2 regions of the Colwellia sp. BRX10-9 genome follow, and region 2 is predicted to be linked to the other one. Evidence: riboswitches for the same ligand, from Rfam matches in the RefSeq annotation. Region 2 holds a riboswitch; the other holds the start of a gene.

Region 1 (7,590 bases), on a different contig from region 2:
GGTAATATCGCCATTTATTTTTGTGTTTTTCAATAATTCTAATAGTTGAAAAATAACCGCATTACCTTGCACTTCAGCGCCATGCATATTCGCTTGAATATAAACACTGGGTGCATCAGTACGTCCTTTTATACGATAAACAGGAACGGTAAGTGCTGCGCCGCTCGCCATTTCACCAACATGCATAACTTCTTTTTTTATTTCATTCATTTTGTTCACTTTATCTTAAACATTAAGCTGAAGTATTTATCGCTATCTTAAATACCAATCCGCTGGTTGTGCTGCTCTGACTTCAACCAACGTCCCTTGACTAAACACGTATTCAGCAGCGATATGGTGACAAAGAAAGAACGGCATACTTTCAGTAAAACCGTAAGCACCGCAATAGCCAAATACCAGTTGATCGCCAACAGATACGTCATCAGGCAAAGGCAACTTACCCAATTTGTCCATACTGGTACATAGCGGACCATGAATATCAAACAACTGTTTTTCGCGTGCAGACTCTCGTAGTAAATTTACCGGAAAAGGCTGTTCTGTTATCGCCGGTCTTAACAAATGATTAATACCTGCGGCTAAGACTAACTGCTCTTGACCATAATTCATTTTTCTATCAACAACCGGGACCACATAATAACCACACTCAGCAACCGCAAAACGGCCCAATTCTAACCATAACTCTTCGGCACCTGCCTGCTGCTTTATGATCGCCAGATCAGCAATAATTTTCTGCCAAGAAAGTGTTTTGCCTTGCTGTAAATAATCAATACCTAAACCGCCACCTAAATCTAAGATTTTTAATGGCATACCTATGTCATCAGCTAAACCTTTTAATGGTGCAACCATTTGTGACCACAGCGAGAACATTTTTTCATTACTGAGCATATTGCCCCATTGAAAAATATGTAAACCACACAACTCAATACCAGGAAAGTTAACGACTTTAATGCTTTGCCACTGCTCTATCGACAAACCAAATGGTGTTAGGCAATTTCCCCCTAAAGGGTTTTTTTCACCCTCTGGCCATTGCAACTGAACCCGCAACAGCACTCTTGGCTTAACATCATGCTCAATAGCTGCTTCATTTAACCAAGTTAATTGATTCAAACTTTCAGCAACAAAAATATTAACCCCTTGTTTAATGAACGACGTTATTTGTGCTTTTGATTTTGCCGGACCGGTATTTAAGATACGTTCGGGTGTAATACCTTGCTTTAAGACTTGATTTAATTCGCCACTGCTCGCCACATCAAAATTAAAACCCGCATCGTCTAAGGTTTTAATGATGTTAGATAACGGGTTCGCTTTTACCGCAAACCATAACTTAATGACGTCTTGGCGTTGTAGTTCGGCTAAATGGGCTTTAAGCGCATCAAGATGATAAACAAAGTAACCTTCTTGCTGGCTACTTTCAGGTTGTTGCTTTGTTAACTCAGCGCTTAATTCAAGCGCCGAAGGAGAATCAAAACAATAGGTAGTATTTACTAACTCAGACATGATATTCCTGCTTTACCTTAGAGGGCTTAACGTAAAATAGACTCGAGCTCTAACGAGGCATTACTTTTTTCATCGCGATATTTAACGATTAATGCACAAGCCATATTTAAACCGTGCGTTTTCGCCCACGCCCCTGAAACCGGACGTGTTCCTGGCACCACTACAGCACGTTCAGGAATATCAGCACCTTTTTCAAGCATCACTTCATTCACACAATCGTAAACAGGCACTGACGCTGAAAGTGAGACACCTGGCGCTAAAACAGCCCCTTTTTTAACAACAATACCTTCGACAATGACCACACCAGCACTTAGAAAGGCACCATCTTCGATAATAACAGGGCTTGCACCAACCGGTTCTAAAACACCACCAATTTGAACAGCGGCAGAAACATGAACATTTTTACCTATTTGGGCGCACGAGCCAATTAATGCATGGCTATCAATCATAGTACCTGTATCAACAAAAGCCCCAACATTAATGTAAGCGGGTGGCATAATAATGACACCAGGAGCAACATGCGCACCACGGCGAACTGAAGAACCACCCGGTACTAATCGCACTTTATCGTCAGCGGTAAACTCACGCGCAGGTAAATTATGTTTATCGACAAACCCCTTATAAATGCCATCAAAAGCAATGTTTTCGCCCGCTTTAAATGCTGATAATATAGCTTCTTTTACGGCTACATTGGCCTGCCAATTTCCTGCTTTATCTTGATTTGCCGCACGAACAGTACCTGCTTCTAATTGTGTTAATGTTTCTTGCCAATTCATTTTAAATTCTCATGTTAATACTTAAAGGGATCACTTAGCTTGAGTTTCAAGCCATTGATTAATTAATTTATCTGATGCTAACAGCGAGTTGCAGTCGTTAAGTTCTAAATGGGTTAACGGCGCACGTAAAAAGGGAGTGTTGATCATTTTATTTTGGTGCATTAATACTTTTACGGGTATGGGACTTGCCACCTGAAAAAGCTCATCGACCGCATTTTGCCAAAGTGGAAATAAACCTTGAGTCTCACCAGCTAGTGATAGCTCGACGTATTGATGAGTCGCTGCCGGCCAGACATTACTACAAACCGAAACTAACCCTTTTACACCTGCTTGTGCTAAGTAAGGCATCATGGCGTCTTCACCACTATATAGGGCAATATCTGGACAATACTGGCGATAGGCGAGTACCTGATTTAAATCGCCACTGGCTTCTTTTAACGCCCAACAATGCTGATGATTTTGCACCGCCTGTAAAGTTTCAATAGCAATAGAAACACCGCTACGAGAGGGGACGTTATATAACATACAGGGGAAGTTGGCGGCATCAAGTAAAGCACTAAACCATTGCGTTTGACCTATCACACCAGGCTTTGCGTAAATGGGACTACCAAGTAAGTAGGCTGAAATAGGTAATTTATTACAAGCTGTTATCCAATTAATTTGCTCGGTTAACTGATAACCGCCAACAGCAACCATTAAAGGTGCGCTTAGTGATAATTGGCAAACGAATTCAACAATCTTAACTTGCTCTTGCGATGTTAAGGCCAGGCCCTCTCCTGTACTACCTAGCAAGACAATACCATTACCGGCGTCAGACTGACTAATAGCTAATTGTTTGAGGCTTGGAAAATCGATTTGACCATCATCAAGTAATGGCGTAATTAATGCGGTCCATAAAATAGTATGATGAAGCGTTGGGTTAGCTGTTAAGCTAATTTTTTTTGATAGTTTTATTTGATTCATTTCTCTCGAACTCTGTTCGTTCGGAGAACTTTTAGGCGTTTGTAATAACCAAGATAACAATCACTTATGTGAAGAGCATTAGGCTTTACAAAGGCCAGAAGCTCCCCACCAAGTTGGTGACAATTGTTAGGATTCAACCCAAACAACCGATAAGTAAATTATCAAAAAATTACTTACCTCGGCATTAATCCCCCTCGTTACCAATCATTAGAGCTTGATCTCTTTATGATAACTACCTGGTTAATGCTCCTCTTCTGGCCCTTTATCATAAGTTTCGCTTGTTTGAAAAAACAAAACTTTATTGAATTCAGGACAACAACATTAGAACATTTATTCTAATGTTGAGTCAATAGTGCTCTAAATGAAGATAATACGGATATATTATATCTTATGAAACAATGATCGCTTGTTCAATTTGTGCCAAGCGGTCTTGCCCCCAACAAATAACATTTTGAAATCGAAAACAAGGCGCTCCCCATAACCCCATGCCATCTAAAGTACTTTGGTTGGTATCAGACCATTGTTGCCAGTCATGTTCATTATTATATTCTAACGCTTGTAGATAATTGATTTTATGCTGCTGACATAAAGATTCGATTACCGATTTATTTGATAAGTCTAAACCGTCAACATAAATGGCCTTAAACGCAGACTTAATAAAATCGAGTTCTTTATTTTGTTGTTCTGCATACGAAAAAATTTGAAAAGCATTAAAAATACCTTGCCCTAAAGGATCTGCAATACCGGTAAAAGGAATATTAAGTTTTTTAGCTTCACGACTGGCATCAAAAACAGCATAACGTTCTTTATTTTCTGTCGTGGTTAACCCCCGCATAATCAAAGGTAATAACGGTTTTATCTTTAAAGGGATCTGATAATGCTGACTTAACTTTTCTGCTTGTAATAAACCAATGTAAGAATAAGGGCTTCGTAATGAAATAAAGGCTTCTAATATTTTCGTGTCAGCGATGTCAGCTGCATTATCTTTCACTTGTTGCTCAGCAAAGACTAATTTATTTTTTTGATAAACTGCAACACTGTCATCTTTTGCTAAACCAAAGTCAGCCAAACGTTTTTCTAGATGTTCAAGCCTATCAATACCAACAAACCATTGCCCCGCAATAAAAATAGACGAAGGTAAGTAATGCCCTTGTTTAACTAAACGTATTAAATTTTTAATTTGATAATTTATTACCGGTGTAGAAGCATGATAGTAGTAATCAAAATCATTCGACCAAGTCTGTTGAAAGAGTTGCCAAGCATTATCGAGTGTTTTAGGTCGCAACTGCCACATTTGCTGACCAGTAAAGAGTGATTCTTGAGTCGGTCGTTGCGTTATTTTTTTCAATTGATATTGATCAGCAATAAAGTTGGCATCTTTTATTGCCCAAGTGCGCATTAATTTGGGATCGATAGTTACCCCTGGAACACTTTCATAGACTAAGAACAATTTAAATTGAATATTGAAACGTTGCTCTAGCTCTGGTAACACTTGAATCAGCATAAAGCTATAAGGGTCATTAAGTGCTAAGTAAACTTCAGCGACAGGTGTTTTTCTAAACCAGTTAGGGACGGTAAAATAGCGAAATTTTAATAACCATGCACGCTTATCACTGCGTATTAGTTTCACTTTAAACCAAGTAAAAAATTTAGTAAAAATAACCCACTCCCTGAATTTTATATGGTGATTTGCAAATTTATTATTCGCCTTTCTGACATGATAATAATATTCACGTAGAATAGCGGCTATTATAAACATATCTTTTCGTTAAGCGTATAAAATACCGTTAATTAATTTAGGGTATAAGTTATATATTTATGAATGCCATAACCCAATTATTTGAGAATAACTTTGTTAGATAACATCAATCAATTATTGCTGCGTAATCCCGATTTACTAAAAGCAAAAGCGCCATTATTTATCAACTTACCTATTGACGATTTTTTTGAAGAATACCATGCACTTCACCCTCAAGCAGTGATGACATGTTATAACACGAATTATCAATCACATTTACAAGCCAAACGATTAGACCTCACTCAAATGACTGCGGTATTTAATGTCTATTATCAAAGTAAGACTGCCCACGACTTAGTGATTATTCAGTTTCCTAAAAGTAAGGCCGAGTTAACTTTTATGCTCGCGATGATAAAAGACTCGATAGCAAATGAATGTTTAGTTTTGGTTGTCGGTGAGAATAAAAGCGGTATTAAGTCATTAGCAAAGTTGACCGAACAACAGCTTGGCGATTGTGCAAAAATTGATGCTGCTCGCCATTGCTTATTATTCGCAAGCAATATACTTGCGACGCAAGAGTCTTTTATCTTAGACAACTGGCTAAAGCCATATTCTTTTATGATTAAAGACACAAGTGTAGATGTGGTTGCCTTGCCTGGTGTATTCAGTCAAAACGGCCTCGACATTGGCACTCAGGTATTGTTGGAAAATTTACCAAAGAAAATTACCGGCGAGCTACTCGATTTTGGCTGTGGTGCCGGAGTCATAGCCAGTTACTTGGGTAAAGTTTTTCCTGAGATTAAGTTACACTTACTTGATGTCAGTGCCTTAGCATTATATTCAGCGCAAGCAACATTGAAATTAAATAATTTAACTGGCCACGTTTTTCCATCAGATAGCTTGTCAGATCTAAAAGGTAAGTACGATTACGTTATTTCAAATCCACCCTTTCATCAGGGCCTTAAAACCAATTATCAAGCAACAGAGACATTCCTTTCAAAAATAAAACCCCATTTAAAACCGAAAGGACAAGTCACTGTGGTGGCAAATAGTTTTCTCCGTTATCAACCCATCATGGAAGAGGCGATTGGAAGAACACAAGTTTTAGCTAAGCAAAAGGGCTTTTCTCTTTATCATTGTTCAATTTAATTGCTCAATATAAAATTTAAGTTACTATAAATATATGGAAAAAATGAAACGCATTCACTCATTAAAGAAAAAACTGATGATTATGATCATCGGTTTCATTGTATTGTTTGTTACTCTTTCTTCTTTTATCATCGCTAATTCATTTATTGAAGATACAAAAGAAGACGCAGCGACTAATACAAAATATTGGGCCGAGCTTATCGCTAATGCCAGCAGCACCAATCTTGTTAATGATAAAATGCTGTTAACTGATCATTATTTATCCATGCTTAAATCTGTCCCTTATATTAACCACGTTCATATTTATAAAGTATCCCCTGAGCCTGAAGGCATAGTGTTTTTTGCGAACTATAATAAAAGTATGAGCTCACCTATACTTGAAAAAACAGATAGAATAATGGAGTTATCTTCGGTAAAGATAAGTACTTATATTATAGAGCTTATGGTACCCATTACCCAGCAAGATAAAAAAGTTGGCTACGTTTATATACAAGTTGGTACTGACTATATTAAACGTATAACAAACAACATGTTCTTGCGTTATAGCGTCATTATTTTCATGCTTATTTTAGTGACGCTTTTAATAACAATAATACTCAACCGCTTTATCACCATTCCTATGTCAGATATGGCAAATAAAGTACAAGATATTTCGAAACATAAACAGTTCAATTTACGCATTGAACAAATGCCTTTTAAAGAGCTCGATATTCTAGCGCGCAACATAAACATTGTACTCAATAGAGCTGAAACACAACTTGCTAAACTCTCAGATGCCAAGCAACTCACTTATCAGCAAAACAAAGATCTTGAAAATAAAGTCAATAAACGTACCCAAGCCTTGAAGGATTCCAATAATGAATTACTTTCAACATTAGAAAAATTGCATCAGTTTCAAGGGCAACTTGTTGAAAGTGAGAAAATGGCTTCGTTAGGCGATATGGTTGCCGGTGTCGCTCATGAAGTAAATACACCGATAGGTTTAGGCGTTACAGCTTCAACATTATTATCGGATCGCTTATTAGAAATAAAAAAAGCTTTTGATGATAAAACCTTAAAATCAAGTCAATTGAAAAAGTTTCTTGTTGAAGGTGAAGAAAATACCGCAATTATTTACCGTAACTTGAAGCGCGCTGCAGAATTAATTGCCAGTTTCAAAAAAGTTGCCGTTGACCAATCAAGTGAAGAAGCAAGAACATTCAATATCAAAAATTTGTTTGACGACATATTATTAACGTTAGCCCCACAAATTAAAAAGTTACCTTTTATTATTAATGTGGACTGTCCAAGCGAACTCGTCATAAAAAGCAAACCCGGTCCTATCAATCAAATAATTATTAATTTAATACAAAATTCTATTAATCATGGCTTTGATGACAGAGACCATGGTGTAATTACCATACAGACTAGTATTTCTAGCGATATGCTTACTATTGACTATCAGGACGACGGTAGGGGTATTGAGCC
Region 2 (7,590 bases):
CATGATTTTGTTATCACTTGCGGTCGGTTATGCCGTTTCAGTGGGGGCTAGCCAAGTTTATTACGGCGCACATTCAGGAGACCATGCAATATATCCTGATTGTCGTCCCGAATTTGTAATGAAAATGAATGAGGTGTGTAAAATAGCTAACTACGAGTCAGTAGAAATATTTAGCCCTTATTTAACGGTTACTAAAAGTGATATTTTAACCGATGGATTAAAAATGGGCTTAAGCTATGATAATACTTGGACGTGTTATAACGGCCGTGAAAAAGCCTGTGGAAAATGTGGTGCCTGCCAAGAGCGTTTAGAAGCTTTCAGTGATAATAATGTTACCGATCCGTTAAGTTACGAATCGTGATAAATAAAAGATAAAACACGACAAGGTGTTTTATCTTTTTTCTTTACTGACCAAAGAAATAATACGCTTAAAGCTTATGAAAATAAGGCATTGTGTAGCTTTTCAACGGTTTCATTTGCTTGTTTCTCGTCGACTAAGAAACATAAGTTATGTTCACTGGCGCCATGACAAATCATCCGCACGTTTATCCCTGAGATAGTTTCAAAAATACTGGTACCAACGCCATTACTGCGATGCATTTTATTTCCTATAACCGCTATTAACGATAAACCGTGCTCTACGGTCACTTCACAAAGCTGTTCTAATTCTTCAACAACGGTTGAATTTAAAAGCGCTTGCGTCGACCCCGTTGGATTATCAAAGGTTAGCGCAATACTGATTTCACTGGTGGTAATTAAATCAACACTCAGTTCATGTTTGGCTAAAATACCAAAGACTTGTGCAAGAAAACCACTAGCATGTAGCATAGCAGGACTCTTTACCGTTACTAATGTTTGCTCTCTACGTAAGGCTATTGAGCGGTATATTGGGCTCGATTCAACAAACTGTTGAATGCGTGTACCCCCCTTCTCTGGTTCCTTACTTGAACCAACAAAAACCGGAATATTCTTTCTCATCGCAGGAATGAGTGTTGCCGGATGAAGAATTTTTGCGCCAAAGGTCGCCATTTCAGCCGCTTCGCCAAAACTGATTTCTTTAATAGCACGGGCATGCTCGGTAATACGTGGGTCTGTGGTAAAAATACCGACAACATCAGTCCAAATAGAAAGATTATCGGCATGTAACGCTTCGGCTAAAAGTGCCGCACTGTAATCAGATCCACCACGGCCTAGGGTTGTCGTATGACCGTCCTCGTATTGACCAATGAAACCTTGGGTAACGATAACTTTATCAACCAGCAAAGGCATAAGAAATTGCTGTGCGTTATTAGCGAGCATCTCAAGGTTAACAACGGCTTTACCGTATAATGCGTTGGTTTTCATAACTTGGCGAACATCAAACATTTCGCCATTAACACCAACAGATTTAAGGACTTGTGCAAAGATACATGAACTCATTTGTTCACCAAATGACAAAATTGCATCGGCTATGCGTGGGCAATAATTAAGTGATTGCGCGTTAGAGAACTCGCTTAACTCATTTAGCAGTTGATCAATTTGAAAGTTTAGCTGTGTTTCTTCAGCTAAATGTTGGGTAATATTAAATTGGATAGCGCGAATACTGCTAATGATTGTTAATTGTTCATGCTGAGATACATCTTTTTGACTTAAACGAACCAGTAAATTAGTAACGCCTGAACTTGCAGATACGACAACAACTTTGTTACTTGCATCGTTTTTAATGATCTGAGCGCATCGTAACATCGCTTGATGATCAGCTAGACTTGTGCCGCCAAATTTTGCAACAGTAAAAGGTAATAATGACATCTAAGGTCTCCCTAATTAAGCCCCCAGTAATAATTATAGGGTAACTTTATAAACTTCAAGGAAGAGCATGGCTGAATTAAGAAGTGTTCTTGGTAAGATAAACTAAACTTTTCAGCCAGAAGCTCTCCACCATAATCTAATTAGCACTTAACATACTAACTAGAGGTGACAATCCTAGGGATTCAGCCCTAGTAACCGAATAAATAACGCCACTCGCTAATTACTCTCGGCAATAGTCTCCCTCAATAACAGTCAAAAGAATGGTGGTTCTTCGTGTTATCTACCTAGCTACTGCTCCTCTTCTGGTTGATTATTAAAAACATACAATTTGAGTATTTATTCTAATAACCGACATGTGGATTAAATCCTATCTGTAATAATAAATCAACAGGCTAAGTCGATCTTTTTTAGAAATAATAGCTTAATAGTATTACCCATAGTTCAACTAAAGCATGGCTAGGCTTTTATATAAAAATTAACGGTTGCTGCAGCGCATTAATTTTATACCACCGACATCCGTTGAAAAACCAAGATTTTTATAAAAGCTCTCCAGTTCAGGTAAGCAATATAATTCAAAATGTTTTACTTTGATTAATTTATCATGGTTTTTAACCAGGCTCATCAATTGCTGACCGATACCATTACCGCGATGAGAGGCGCTTACAATCACATCAAAGATTATTGCTTTATAGATAAAGTCGCTTAGAATTCGCGTAAAACCAATGAGCTCATTGTCTACATCGAGAATACCAATACAAATTTGAGAACCACGAATACAATTTTGAGTGTCTTCGAGTGAGCGTTCTTTACCCCACCATACACTTTTATAAAGCTGGTGAACTTGCTTTATATGGTCGTCAGAAAATCTATAAATTATGGTCATCTTTAATTTTTAAACTCAATATTCACTGACCTATTAACAGACAGTAATTAGCCAGCAACATTATTTAATAAGGGTAACACCCGCAACTTCTACCACTGTTTTTGCATCAGCACGTTCAATAACTTTTAATAGTGTTGTTTGAATAGTTTCATCTTTTCTCGCATCACCTTTACTGGTAAATTTTTGCTCTTGTGGAGCATCACCTTCAGCGGCAATAAAACCAACCACAACTTCAGTAGCACAATCAGCTGACTGACCAAAATAAGCTAATGAAATTTGTGGGTAGCCTTGAAATCCTTTCTTAACTCTTTTATCAATACGTTTAGTCGATTTGTCTAAGTTCATAATAATTATCCAAAAAATAACGCGATATTCGCGCGAATAAAACAATAGTTATCTAAAGTCATAAGTGATTTATCAATATAAGCTAACCCACTACAACACATGCTGAACCCATAAGATGAATATCAATACTACATGAGGAAATGCAACAGTAGGCCTAATTGATTGACAGGCATATTCTTTAATTAAGGTAAGACCTGATAAGCTAACTTTATGATATTCAGAGTTAAATTGACATACATTTTCACTACTGTCGGCTGAAATATATTTTTCCAGCTGTAAAAGCCGTGTCTCAATACGTGATTGAAATGTCTTCCAAACAGCATCTTGAAGCCATAAAACGACTAAGATTAAAAAGATAGGAATCGTGATTACATTCGATATAATGGCTATTAGTAAAACGATAACGGCAATAAGTTTTATATAAAGCGAATGTTTCTCATAGCTGTCAAACTGATTTTGGAGTAAGGACCATTCTGAGCTGAATTTATTTTTTTCCATTTTTCCCTCTTATAATGAGAATAAATTTTTGCAACACGTAGCACGATACAATAAGTTTTTAATTAAAATGTAAATAATAAAAACTAAAATCGATTTGTATACGTATAACTAACAGTAACCAACTCAATGGTAAATAAAATGTTTGGAATATTTAAAAAAGACCCGATAAAAAGATTAAATAAACTCTATGAAGCTAAGCTTGAACAAGCGATGTTTTCGCAAAGAAATGGAGATATAAAGTCATATTCGATGATCACTGCTGAAGCAGAAAAAATAGCCGTGCAGATTAAAGATTTAGAAAATTCACAAAAGAACTAACGCGCTAATAGCGAACACCCCGCCACTTCATTTAAGGTGATGGCGGGATTTTATTGTTTTCCCTTTTAAACCCGGTATTTATCTGCTTGCGGTCTTCAGTACACTCAATTGATTAATAATTCGTAATGATCAGCCTTTTTGGTAAAGCCAACCCGTCTCAAGTAAAGTTCATGAGCATCATCTGATGGCTCGACGATTAAATGTTTAATACCTTCTTGTCTTAGTTGATTTTCTTCAGCAGAGAACATAAATTTGGCTGCTTTAAAATCTCGGTCTTCGGGAATGATATAGTCGAGTAGCACTTCAACCTTACCGTCCTCATCTAACTCCCGATAAGCAAATAATCCTACGGGTTTCATGTTCCTAAACAATAACAATACCACGGCATCATCAAGTTGCTGCCACTGAAAGTTTTTACATAAGCCAATGATATCTTTACCGTAACGTTCCTTTAACAAGTTGAAAAAAGATGATTCCACTGATTTTAATTTAATTAAATCAAATTGATCTTTTTCTTGATAAATACGGATTAAATAGTATACATCAACCAAAGCTATCCAACCGTTTAAAATAAAAACAGGGTAGGCATCAATAAAGTACCCGTAAACACTAAAGGCAGCAGCACCAAATAAATTTATCCAACGCAATCGTTTGATATTAGACATCATTAACGATAAGGCAATTAGCACACTTGCAACATAACCAAAGGCTTCTAACAGGGACATGACAATACTCTTTTAGTAAAACAACGGGCATAGTATAATAATCTGACCAATTGGTCAGAAAAACACGATTAGATCTTGACACATGAGTCAGGAAAACACAATATATGGCTATTAAATGTATTAAACAGCTAGTTATGGCTCAACTATAATACTAAATAAAAGCAATACATAGCTATGCTATTAGCAACCAATTAACAAATTAAAAAGCATGGACGTTTACATAATTGTTACCTAATGCTTTTCAACTCAATTATTATCTAAAGGGATCACTATGCACTTACCTCAAAATATCATTCGTCAAAAACGTAATAAACAAGCTTTAACTGTAGATGAAATTCAATGCTTTGTTGACGGTCTTAAAACAGGTGATTTCACCGATGCACAAGTTGGCTCTATGGCTATGGCTATTTGGCTTAATGGCATGACAACCGATGAAGTTGTTAATCTAACCATGGCTATGCGTGACTCGGGTACGGTTGTTGATTGGCATAATAAATTAAACAAACCCATTGTAGATAAACATTCAACGGGTGGTGTTGGTGATAAAGTAAGCTTAATGCTAGCACCAATAGTCGCGGCATGTGGGGCTAATGTGCCAATGATTGCAGGACAAGGTTTAGGTCATACTGGTGGTACGGTTGATAAATTAGAGGCCATCCCTGGTTTTAATGTTCGCCCTAGCCTTGCAGAGTTCCAAGCAACAGTTAAAGAGCAAGGCACAGCAATTATTTCACAAACCAAAGATTTAGCACCAGCCGACAAACGTCTTTATTCAATTCGTGACGTAACGAGCACAGTAGAATCCATCCCATTGATCACCGCTTCTATTTTATCAAAAAAATTAGCAGCTGGCCTCGAGTCTTTAGTCATGGATGTAAAAGTAGGCAATGGCGCGATGATGGCCGATATTGAATCAGCTCAAGCATTAGCTCATTCAATTGTCTCAGTCGCCAATGGCGCAGGAACACCGACACAAGCATTAATCACTGATATGAATCAACCGCTGGGAACCACAGTGGGTAATGCGCTTGAAATACAAGAAACTATAGATTATTTGACCGGAAAATATCGTGAACCAAGGTTGCATGAAGTCACGATAGCCCTTGCTGCTCGAATGTTATTAACCAGTAAAATAGCCCGTGATATTGAACAAGCAACAACGTTGGCCGAAGAGGCATTAACATCAGGTAAAGCCGCTGAAATATTTGGCAAAATGATCACCGCGATGGGTGGCCCAGCTGATTTATTAACTCACAGTGAAAGTTTACTGCCTAAAGCTAATATGACTAAAAACATCGTCGCCTCAAAAGCTGGTTACATTGGCATTATGGATACTCGTGCTATAGGTATGGCATTAGTAGAAATGGGTGGTGGTCGTGTCGACCATAATCAAAGCTTAGATTACAGTGTCGGCTTTAGTGATATTAAGCCAAAAGGCACGAAAGTCGCTGAAGGTGACATCATTGCTATTGTTCATGCCAAAGATGACGCTCAAGCAACTCAAGCGATTAAACAATACTTAAGTGCGGTTGAAATTTCAGTAGCGCCAGTTATTGTTGAACCTGTGATACATCAACTCATTACCTAATTATTGATACTCAACTGAGATGAATCCATTATTAAGGCGACTGTAAAGTCGCCTTAACTTTTTATCCCCTTCTTTAAATAAATTTATAAAATGAGAACAATTATGTCGAGAGCAATTATTTTGGTCATTGACGGTTTTGGCTTAGGTCATGCCCCTGATGCAGAAGCTTTTGGTGATGTTAACGCCAACACCTTTGCAAATTTAGCTGAAAAATTTCAAGAAATTAAAGGACGCCCTTTAAAGCTTCCTCATTTAAGTAAACTGGGCTTAGTTAAGGCTTGTCAACAAGCGTCAGGTCGCACGCTTTGTGTTGAACCCGTTAAGCCAACGAAAGGGGCTTATGGTTACGCTGCTGAAATAAGTACTGGTAAGGATACCCCTAGTGGTCACTGGGAAATGGCAGGAGTGCCGGTTTTATTTGATTGGACTTACTTTACTGATAAGAAAAATAGCTTCTCAGCAGAACTGATGGCACAAATAAACCAAGCCACAGGTTATGCTGATATGTTAGGAAATTGCCATGCCTCTGGTACCGATATTATCGCTAATTTAGGCGAACAACATATAAAAACAGGTTTACCTATTTGTTACACCTCAGGCGACAGTGTTTTCCAAGTTGCCGCCCATGAACAACACTTTGGCTTAGATAATCTTTATAAATATTGTCAACAAGTGCGGGTAATACTCGATCCGTTAAATATAGGACGTGTGATCGCTCGCCCTTTTATTGGTGAGATTCCTGCCGATTTTGAGCGAACAGGTAATCGCAGAGATTATTCAGTATTACCTCCAGCGACCACCGTATTAGAAAAATTAACGCAAGCCGATGGTACGGTGATAAGTGTCGGTAAAATTGCCGATATTTTTGCGCATCAGGGTATTAGTATCAAAACCAAAGCAACCGGACTACCTGCGTTATTAGATGCAACGCTCGCACATATGAAAACCGCAGCAGATAAGAGTATTATTTTTACCAATCTAGTTAATTTTGATCAAGACTTTGGTCATCGACGTGACCCTGTCGGGTTTGGCGAAGCGTTAGAATATTTCGATGAGCGTTTAGCGGAGTTTTTAGATCAAATGGCTGATGATGACTTACTGCTATTAACCGCTGATCACGGTTGTGATCCTACTTGGCCAGGCAATGATCATACGCGTGAATTCGTGCCAGTTATCGCTTATCACAATCATATCCATTCGATAAACTTAGGCCAACGCAATAGTTTTGCCGATTTGGGACAAACTTTAGCCAGTTTATTTACCTTAGACGCAATGGATTATGGTCAGTCTTTTTTAGACGAACTAAAGTTTTAATCATTGAAGCCTTAACTCAAGGACCCTAGTTGGTCCCTTGATAAACGTATTTACTAACAATAAATTGGCTTTTCAATTTGCCAACAGATTTAACAACACTGCCTGATATCAACAGATTAAATAAAAAAACC

Evidence for each region. Region 2 has a riboswitch for lysine ahead of lysC (lysine-sensitive aspartokinase 3). Riboswitches for the same ligand answer to the same signal wherever they lie in the genome.
Region 1: it holds a riboswitch for lysine, as region 2 does, so the genes downstream of both, dapA (4-hydroxy-tetrahydrodipicolinate synthase) here and lysC (lysine-sensitive aspartokinase 3) in region 2, are expected to answer to the same signal.

The regions. Positions count from the first base shown of each region.
Region 1 is NZ_JACGVV010000007.1:62,156-69,745, reverse strand. It holds gene H4J69_RS06290 (succinylglutamate desuccinylase/aspartoacylase family protein) at 1-219, opposite strand, end outside; gene H4J69_RS06285 (PLP-dependent decarboxylase) at 253-1,497, opposite strand; gene H4J69_RS06280 (2,3,4,5-tetrahydropyridine-2,6-dicarboxylate N-succinyltransferase) at 1,524-2,273, opposite strand; gene dapA (4-hydroxy-tetrahydrodipicolinate synthase) at 2,304-3,236, opposite strand; lysine riboswitch at 3,327-3,498, opposite strand; gene H4J69_RS06270 (DsbA family protein) at 3,625-4,995, opposite strand; gene H4J69_RS06265 (methyltransferase) at 5,089-6,123, shown strand; gene H4J69_RS06260 (sensor histidine kinase) at 6,167-7,590, shown strand, end outside.
Region 2 is NZ_JACGVV010000012.1:84,392-91,981, reverse strand. It holds gene queC (7-cyano-7-deazaguanine synthase QueC) at 1-361, shown strand, start outside; gene lysC (lysine-sensitive aspartokinase 3) at 436-1,788, opposite strand; lysine riboswitch at 1,900-2,098, opposite strand; gene H4J69_RS09325 (GNAT family N-acetyltransferase) at 2,264-2,671, opposite strand; gene H4J69_RS09320 (hypothetical protein) at 2,732-3,016, opposite strand; gene H4J69_RS09315 (hypothetical protein) at 3,107-3,514, opposite strand; gene H4J69_RS09310 (DUF6435 family protein) at 3,653-3,832, shown strand; gene H4J69_RS09305 (hypothetical protein) at 3,937-4,557, opposite strand; gene deoA (thymidine phosphorylase) at 4,829-6,145, shown strand; gene H4J69_RS09295 (phosphopentomutase) at 6,248-7,459, shown strand.